DNA from 3 places in the Streptococcus uberis genome. Region 1 is predicted to be linked to each of the others. Evidence: predicted binding sites of a transcription regulator. Region 1 holds the regulator's gene; each other region holds the start of a gene.
The links. The regulator HrcA, encoded in region 1, represses chaperone genes, less so after heat shock. The targets are predictions, from matches to a motif close to TTAGCACTCNNNNNNNNNGAGTGCTAA.
Positions count from the first base shown of each region.

Region 1 (3,287 bases):
TTGTCTTTTCTACTATATAAAGGCTGAAAAAGAGCCGGCAAAGACTACTCAAAAAGAAACCTTGCAAAAACAGACAGTAGCTAAGCAAGATTCTCAAAAGGATTTGCCAAACGTTTCCATTGATGATTGGGACTTGGTTCTAGTTAATCGAGATCATCCAAAAGAGGAAATGAATCCTGAGTTAGTTGACATTAATGGCATCTCTGTCGATAAACGGATTGCTGATGCTACTGCAGAGTTTCTTGCTGCCGCCCAGGCAGTGAATGCTCAAGAGCATCTGATTTCTGGTTATCGAAGCGTTGCCTATCAAGCGGAGCTTTATCAATCTTATGTGTCTCAGGAAATGGCTAATGATCCGAGTTTAACGCAAGAGGCTGCGGAAGCTATTGTCCAAACCTACTCACAACCGGCTGGATCAAGCGAACATCAAACAGGCCTTGCGATTGATATGAGTACAGTAGATGCATTAAATCAGAGTGATGTCGAAACTGTCAAACAAGTGACTGCTTTAGCTCCTAAATATGGTTTTATCTTGCGCTTTCCAGATGGGAAACAGGAGTCAACCGGAGTCGGCTATGAAGATTGGCATTTTCGCTATGTTGGAAAAAAATCAGCAGCTTATATCAGCAAGCATCAAATATCATTAGAAGAGTATATTAAGTTATTGAAGGAGAAAAAATGAGAAATCGACTGACTTTTTCCTATTTCATAGGTATATTTTTGACTTTTCTTTTTCTTTTGGTTACTCCTTTAATTGTGAACAGTCAAGCTAGTCAAGCTGGGAAATTGGTGACAGTACCCTATTCTAAAAAAGAATTTATCACAACAATTGCTAACGAGATTAAGCCTTATGCAAAAGCTTATGGCATTAGGCCGTCCATTATCATTGGTCAAGCGGTTCTAGAAAGTCAAAGTGGGCAAACCCTTTTGGCCTCTCGCTATCATAACCTTTTTGCAATAGAATCAAGACCTGGAAAAGACGGAGTAACCTTAGTCACCAATAGACCCTTAGGTAATCATCCTGTCTCTAGCAAGGTCCGTTTCATCCAATATAAAGATTGGGAAGCCGCTATTCGTGATTATTTCCTTACCCTAAGGTCTGGTGATGTTTGGGACAAACACTTCTATCGTACACTTGCAACTTCAGAAGGTTATAAAGGACCTGCTCAAGCTATCGAGGATTATCTTTATTCATATGATAAAAATTATTCTGATAAATTGATCAAAACAATAGAAGAAAATGATTTAACGCAATATGATCGGTAAAATTAGCACTCTAAGAAAAGAGTGCTAATTTTTTGTGTTTTTTCCTTGACAGTATTTTTTTATAGAGTATAATGGAAATATAAGTTAGCAGTCTTATTATCAGAGTGCTAAACGAAAGGGGGAGTGCTGGTGATAACGGAACGCCAAAATGAGATTTTAAATCTGATTATTGACTTGTTTACACAAACGCATGAACCTGTGGGTTCCAAAGCGCTTCAAGCTAGTATTGAAACAAGCAGTGCCACTATTCGAAATGAAATGGCAAAGCTTGAAAAATTAGGGCTTTTGGAAAAAGCTCACACGTCAAGTGGAAGAATGCCAAGTCCTGCTGGATTTAAGTATTTTGTCGAACATTCCTTAAGCCTCGATAGTGTCGATGAGAGTGACATCTATCAATTGGTTAAAGCTTTTGATTTTGAAGCTTTTCGCTTAGAAGATATTTTAGCAAAAGCAAGTCAAGTTTTAGCAGATATGACGCACTACTCGGTAGCTATCTTAGATGTTGAACCATCCCATCAAAAACTGACGGCTTTTGATATTGTTCAACTCTCTAATCATGATGCCTTAGCAGTATTGAATTTGGATGAATCAAAACCTCAAACAGTTCAATTCGCCATTCCCAAAAATTTTTTAACCAGAGACTTGGTTAAAATTAAGGAAATTGTTGATGAACGCCTGCTAGGTAGAAATCTGATGGATGTCCATTATAAATTAAGAACAGAGATACCTCAAATTTTACAGAAGTATTTCACCGTTACAGATAATGTTTTGGATTTATTTGAATACATTTTTCGGGAGTTATTCCAAGAAAGTATTTTTGTTTCAGGTAAGGTCAATGCATTGGAGTATGCTGGTCTTGACACTTACCAGTTTTTAAATAATGAACAACATCTAGCCTTTACGATACGGCAAGGAATGTCTGAAAATGAGATGGCAACAGTTCAGGTTGCTGACAGTAATGAACCAGCACTAGCAAATCTGAGTTTGTTGACCTACAAATTTTTAATTCCCTATCGTGGTTTTGGCTTGCTAAGCTTAATTGGACCTATTGATATGAATTATCGTCGGAATGTTAGTTTAATCAATGTGATGGGACGTATCTTAGCAATTAAGCTAAGGGATTACTATCGTTACCTAAACAGTAATCATTACGAAGTTAATTAGAGAAGTTAATTAGAAAAGAAAATAAGAGAGAAAGAGGTGCTTCCATGTCACATAAACATGAAGAAGACATCAAAAAAGATGACCTTGAAGAAATCATTGAGGAAAATCCTGAAACCTCAGCTGAAAACCTTGATGAAAAAGCTGACGAAAAGAAAACGAACGATGACAATTCAGAAGTTGACGAAAAATCTGAATTAGAAATCGCAAATGAACGTGCCGAAGAGTTTGAAAACAAATACCTTCGTGCTCATGCTGAAATGCAAAATATTCAACGCAGAGCAAATGAGGAACGTCAATCCTTGCAACGATTTCGTTCACAGGATTTAGCCAAAAAAATCTTACCAAGTTTAGACAATCTTGAGCGTGCTCTAGCTGTGGAAGGGTTGACAGATGATGTTAAAAAAGGAATAGAAATGGTGCAAGAAAGTTTAATTCAAGCCCTGAAAGAAGAAGGGATTGAAGAAGTACCATTAGAAACCTTTGATCATAATATTCATATGGCAGTTCAAACACTACCAGCTGATGAAGAACATCCAGCAGATACCATTGCACAGGTCTTCCAAAAAGGTTATAAGCTCCATGAACGTTTGTTAAGACCAGCCATGGTTGTTGTCTACAATTAAAGCTTTTCCTGCTCAGCCATTGCGAAGGTACTGAGCTCTAAAAACAAAAAACACTGATTCGACCGCCAAGTCGTTAAACTAGACTAGTATAAGAAAATATAAGAGGTAAAAAAACATGTCAAAAATTATTGGTATTGACTTAGGTACAACTAACTCAGCTGTCGCAGTTCTTGAAGGAACTGAAAGCAAAATCATCGCAAATCCAGAAGGTAATCGTACAACTCCTTCAGTTGT
Region 1 is NZ_LS483397.1:1,604,896-1,608,182, reverse strand. It holds gene DQM95_RS08265 (M15 family metallopeptidase) at 1-682, shown strand, start outside; gene DQM95_RS08260 (glycoside hydrolase family 73 protein) at 679-1,266, shown strand; gene hrcA (heat-inducible transcriptional repressor HrcA) at 1,396-2,430, shown strand; gene grpE (nucleotide exchange factor GrpE) at 2,475-3,053, shown strand; gene dnaK (molecular chaperone DnaK) at 3,169-3,287, shown strand, end outside.

Region 2 (3,287 bases), 280 kb from region 1:
AGTATGGGTTCCGTCTAACTTTTTCTGTCAGCTGACCAGCTTCCTCATAACCAACATATCCTGGAGGCGCTCCTACCAATTTAGCAACAGCATGTTTTTCCATGTATTCCGACATGTCAAATCGAATCATATTATCAGCAGATCCAAAAAGTTCAATAGCCAATTGCTTAGAAAGCTCTGTTTTACCAACACCAGTCGGTCCAACGAAAAGGAAAGAACCAATAGGACGATTAGGGCTACCAAGTCCGACACGATTACGTCGAATAGCTTTTGCAATCTTTTCAACCGCATCATCTTGACCGATGACATGCGCTTTAAGATCATCTGATAAGTTGACCAATTGGGATTGTTCTTTTTCCTTTAAATCGCCAACTGGAATATTGGTTTTTTGTTCAACAATGGCTTCAATTGTTTTTTCTGTGATAATAGGCGTGTCTTCGTCGTCTACCTTTTGTTTTTGCAATTCTTTGTATTTTGCAATTTGGTCTCTGAAGTAAGCTGCGCGTTCAAAATCTTCATCCCTAGTGGCTTGCGCTTTTAAGTTTTCAGCTTCGACTAATCTCTTATCAATCTCTTTGGGATCAACAAAGTTTAATGTCAAGTTCATTTTAGAACCGGCTTCGTCGAGCAAATCAATGGCTTTATCGGGAAGGAAACGATCCTGAATATACCTATTAGAAAGGTGAGCAGCAGCTTCGATAGCATCTTGACTGTATTTCACATGATGGTAATCTTCATATTTGCTTTGAATCCCTTTTAAAATAGTGATGGTTTCCTCAACTGAAGGTTCATCAACTTTAACTGGCTGCATACGTCTTTCGAGTGCTGCATCTTTTTCAATGATCCGATATTCATTCAACGTCGTTGCACCAACCAGTTGTAATTCTCCACGAGCAAGGGCAGGTTTTAAAATGTTACCAGCATCCATATTGCCATCGCCTGCACTACCAGCACCGACAATCTCATGAATTTCGTCAATAAATAAAATGACATCTTGGCGATTTCGGATTTCTTCCATTAGTTTTTGCATGCGTTCTTCGAACTGACCACGAATGCCAGTTCCTTGAACTAAACTGACTACATCTAATCGAATGACTTGTTTGTGTTGTAATTTATGTGGAACATCCCCATCTACAATTTTTTGAGCTAAACCCTCCACAACTGCAGTTTTACCAACACCAGGTTCCCCAATAAGGACAGGGTTATTTTTAGTCCGTCGATTTAGAATTTCAATGACGCGAACAATCTCATCATCGCGTCCGATAACAGGATCAATATCACCTCTTCTGGCAATATCAGTTACATTGATACCGAATTCTTCTAAAAGGCCATTTGGTTTTTGCGTTTGAGCAGCTTGAGCCTGGGACCCGTTGTATCCTCCACGGTGTCCCCCATTACCTTGTCCGCCTCCAGATTGAGTTGGTGGCGTGTTAGGCAATTGACCAAATGCCCTGAAATTGTTGAGATCACCAAAAAAGTCATCAAAGAATGGATTTATCGAATCTTGTTGTGGTTTCCCATTTTGACCACCTAGGATAGGATTATTAGTATCTGTTTTCATGATTTGATAACAATTTTGACAAAGATCTACCTGTCTTTGTTTTCCATTCACATTCGTATATAGATGAATAGTTGCTTCATTTAATTTACAATTTTGACAAAGCATAATATACCTCCAAAGGTCAGAATAAAAGTCAAAACATTTAGTCAAAAATGGTCAAACTTTATACTCATATTATAGCACCTCCAAAAAGGAAATCAAGTAAAAAGTTCAGAATTTTAGCACTTAGTGACTTAGAGTGATAATTGTATTTTCGATTGAAAAAGGGCATAAAATTCAAGAAAAATAGTTATTTTAGTGTTTGTTTAGTTATTTTTATGTTAAAATAATAGGGATAATAAACGAATAGGAGAACGGAAATGGAATCACATTTAGTGAGAATCATCAATCGTTTAGAATTGATGGTCAACGATGGTGGCAACTTAAAAAGAAATTTTGAACGTGAGGGTGTTGTCGTTGCGGAAGTTTCTTTTGCAAATGATCCTGAAAATGGACCAGTCTTTACCTTGCGCGATGTAGAAGCACGTGAATCATATTCATTTGATAGTATTGATTTAATTGCAATGGAAATTTACGATTTATTATACTAAGAAAATAGACTAAGATTGAGCTTACTTGGGTAAGCTTTTTTTTATGTCAAAAAACGTTGTATTTTTATTCATAAGATGTTATAATTATTTCTATTATTTTAAAAAATTAGATTGTAGGATGATAGAATGAATTTTTCTTTTTTGCCTGAATATTGGGCTTATTTCAACTATGGTGTCATAGTCACAATAATGATTTCTGCCTGTGTCGTTTTTTTTGGCACGATTATTGGGGTTTTGATCACTTTTGTCAAGCGTAGTTCATTTACTCCCTTGAAGTGGTTAGCCAATTTTTATGTTTGGATTTTTCGTGGCACTCCAATGGTTGTACAGATTATGATTGCATTTGCATGGATGCATTTTAATAATATGCCAACTGTCAATTTTGGTGTTTTGGATTTAGATTTTTCAAGGTTATTGCCAGGTATTATTATCATTTCATTAAATAGTGGAGCCTATATTTCTGAAATTGTACGTGCTGGAATTGAAGCTGTTCCAAAAGGACAACTTGAAGCGGCATATTCGTTAGGAATTAGACCGAAAAATGCAATGCGTTATGTTATTTTGCCACAAGCCTTTAAAAACATTTTACCTGCTTTAGGAAATGAATTTATTACAATCATCAAAGATAGTGCACTTTTACAAACTATCGGTGTCATGGAGTTGTGGAATGGGGCTCAAACAGTAGTAACGTCAACCTATTTACCAATTACACCATTGTTATTTGCGGCATTTTACTATTTGATGGTGACAACGGTTTTATCCTATTTATTAACGATTTTAGAAAACAAGATGGGACAAGGAGTTAAAAAAGCATGAGTGATACACTAATTCATATTGAAAACCTCCATAAATACTTTGGGAAAAATGAGGTTTTAAAAGGGATTGATTTAAGGATCGAACAAGGCGAAGTATTAGTCATTATTGGTCCCTCTGGATCAGGAAAATCAACACTGCTTAGAAGTATGAATCTTCTTGAAGAACCGACCAAGGGACGCATTACCTTTGAAGGAATAGACATTACAGATAAGAAAAATGATATTTTTAAAATGCGAGAAAAAATGGGAATGGTCTTTCAACAGTTTAACCTGTTTCCAAATATGACGGTATTAGAAAATATCACCTTATCCCCAATCAAA
Region 2 is NZ_LS483397.1:1,320,842-1,324,128, reverse strand. It holds gene DQM95_RS06855 (ATP-dependent Clp protease ATP-binding subunit) at 1-1,666, opposite strand, end outside; gene DQM95_RS06850 (DUF1797 family protein) at 1,921-2,151, shown strand; gene DQM95_RS06845 (amino acid ABC transporter permease) at 2,278-2,967, shown strand; gene DQM95_RS06840 (amino acid ABC transporter ATP-binding protein) at 2,964-3,287, shown strand, end outside.
Region 2: DQM95_RS06855 (ATP-dependent Clp protease ATP-binding subunit) is a predicted target of HrcA. The motif match lies at 1,780-1,806, and genes of this name have one in related genera.

Region 3 (3,287 bases), 260 kb from region 1:
TACTAAAAATCTCTTTTTTGGTTTTGAACATTTTCTCAACTCTCTCCTTGTTACCCCAAAATATTATCGGTTAACCTGATTGTAGCACATAAATGTCTACACAACAAAAGCTTTTGCTATAATTTTAAAAAAATTAAAAAAGCCCAGATAGACTTCTATCTAGGCTTTTTTTCTATTCAATATTTTAAAGAATTACATCATTCCACCCATCATGCTTGGGTCCATTCCTCCTGGCATTGCTGGGGCAGCTGGTTCTGGTTTATTAGCCACAACAGCTTCAGTTGTTAAGATGAGACTTGCAACTGAAGCAGCATTTTGAAGAGCTGAGCGAGTAACTTTGACAGGGTCAATGATACCTGTTTCAATCATATCTACCCAGTCACCTGTTGCAGCATTGAATCCTGTTCCAACTGGACTATTTTTCAATTTATCAATGACAACTGATCCTTCATAACCAGCATTATAAGCAATTTGACGAACTGGTTCTTCGAGAGCACGAAGGACAATGTTACGTCCGGTTGCTTCATCGCCAGTAAGTTCTAAGGCTGCCACTTTGTCAATAACCGTAACAAGTGCTGTTCCACCACCTGATACAATACCTTCTTCAACTGCTGCACGAGTTGCATTAAGGGCATCTTCAATGCGTAATTTCATTTCTTTAAGTTCTGTTTCTGTTGCAGCACCTACTTTAATAACTGCCACACCACCAGCTAACTTAGCCAAACGTTCTTGTAATTTTTCACGATCAAACTCAGAAGTTGTTGTTTCTAACTGTGATTTGATCAATCCAACACGGTTAGCAATTGCTTCCGCAGAGCCAGCACCTTCAACAATAACTGTGGAATCCTTGTCTACAGTCACTTTAGCTGCTTGACCGAGCGTAGCAATTGTTGCATCCTTAAGGTCTAAACCTAAATCTTCAGTAATAACTGTTCCACCTGTCAAGATAGCGATATCTTCTAGCATGGCTTTACGGCGATCGCCAAAGCCAGGGGCTTTAACAGCAACAACGTTGAATGTTCCACGAATTTTATTTAAAACAAGTGTTGGCAAAGCTTCACCATCAACATCATCTGCAATAATGAGAAGGGGACGACTGGTTTTAAGCACTTCTTCCAATAACGGTAAAATTTCTTGAATATTTGATACTTTTTTATCTGTGATTAAGATAAATGGGTTTTCAAGATCAGCAACCATTTTTTCATTATCTGTTACCATATATTGTGATAAGTATCCGCGGTCAAATTGCATCCCTTCAACCACTTCAAGTTCTGTTTCCATACCACGTGATTCTTCAATTGTGATAACACCATCATTGCCTACACGTTCCATGGCTTCTGAGATATACTCCCCAACTTTTTCTGAACGTGATGACACGGCAGCTACTTGGGCAATAGCCTCTTTTCCGGAAACTGGTTGGGCAATAGCTTTTAATTCTTCAACTGCGGCTGATGTTGCTTTTTCAATACCGCGACGAATGCCAATTGGATTAGCCCCTGCAGTGACATTTTTTAACCCTTCTCGGACAATTGCTTGAGTTAATACTGTTGCTGTAGTTGTTCCATCTCCTGCGATATCATTGGTTTTTGAAGCAACTTCTGAAACCAATTTAGCTCCCATATTTTCGAAATGGTCTTCTAATTCAATTTCTTTTGCAATGGTTACCCCGTCATTTGTGATTAGTGGTGAACCAAATGCTTTTTCAAGAACAACGTTACGACCTTTTGGGCCCAAAGTTACTTTTACAGTATCTGCTAAAATATCTACCCCACGCACCATTGCTGCACGCGCATCTGCTGAAAATTTAATGTCTTTTGCCATCTTTTATCCTTCTTTCTTTTCTTAACTTCTATCTTAAAGGATTGTTTATCCTAAAATCGCAATAATATCAGCTTCCCGAATAATTGCTAATTTCTCATCTTCATGAGTTACTTCTAAAACCTGACCATCTTCTACTAAGACCATTTGACCAACTGTAACAGATGGAGGGACAACTTCACCTGTAATCGTACGCATGCCAGTTTCACTCACAGCAACAACTGTTGCTTTTCTGGTTGACTCTTTATGATTGCCTGCGAGTACAAAACCACCAACTGTTTGTTCTTTTTCTTCTTCAAATCTAACGACCACGCGGTCTCCTAATGGTTTTAACATCTGTATTTCCTCCAATAAAAAGAATCTGATTAAATATTAGCACTCTTTAAAGAAGAGTGCCAATTCCAATTTCTATTTTATCACTTGGTCAAAATTAGTCAAGAAAAAAAGTCCCTCTTTTTTGAGGAGACTCCTTTTCATTTAGACCATATCAAATTTTAATTTACCTTGGCTCATACCAATTTTTAAAGTCTTACCAGTTTTAAGTTGACCAGATAAAATGAATTCTGACAACTTGTCTTCGATTTCTGTTTGGATGGTTCGTCTTAGTGGCCTTGCCCCCATCTCAACATCATAACCGACTTCAGACAAATATTTTAATGCAGATGGTTGCATTTTGAGGGTAATCCCTTTTTCTTCCAAGTTCTTAATCAAGGGTTGAACCATAATCGTGACAACTTGTCGCATGTCTTCTTGACTTAAGCTATGGAAGACAACTTTTTCATCAATTCGGTTGATAAATTCTGGTCGGTAGGTTTTTTTCAATTCTTCTAAGATGCGTTTTTCCATGGCCGAATGATCATGGTTGATATCTTTAGCACCAAATCCAACCGTTTTATCATCTCGAAGCGCTGTAGCACCTAAATTACTTGTCATGATAATGATTGTATTTGAAAAATCGACTTTTCGCCCACGAGAATCCGTTAATTGTCCATCATCCAAGACTTGTAACAAAACATTAAAGATATCTGGATGGGCTTTTTCAACTTCATCGAAGAGAAGAACAGAATAGGGCTTGTTACGTACTTTTTCGGTCAACTCACCGCCCTCGTCATAGCCAACATATCCTGGAGGTGCTCCATTTAAACGGCTAGCAGCGAATTTTTCCATGTATTCTGACATATCAAAACGAATGAGAGCTGATTCATCATCGAATAAGAGTTCTGCTAAAGCTTTTGCTAATTCTGTTTTCCCAACACCTGTCGGTCCAAGGAACATAAAGGAGCCAATCGGACGTTTACCTGTTCGAATACCAGACTGATTGCGTCTGATAGCTCTTGAAATTGCTGAGACTGCATCCTCTTGACCGATAACACGCTTATGCAATTCTTTTTCCAGGTTAAGGTATTTCTGACTATCTGCCTTGCTAATTTTTTCCAGTGGAATTCCTGACAATTTACTTAATGTAGACA
Region 3 is NZ_LS483397.1:1,864,037-1,867,323, forward strand. It holds gene DQM95_RS09465 (YSIRK signal domain/LPXTG anchor domain surface protein) at 1-31, opposite strand, end outside; gene groL (chaperonin GroEL) at 193-1,821, opposite strand; gene groES (co-chaperone GroES) at 1,867-2,154, opposite strand; gene DQM95_RS09480 (ATP-dependent Clp protease ATP-binding subunit) at 2,296-3,287, opposite strand, start outside.
Region 3: groES (co-chaperone GroES) is a predicted target of HrcA. The motif match lies at 2,191-2,217, and genes of this name have one in related genera.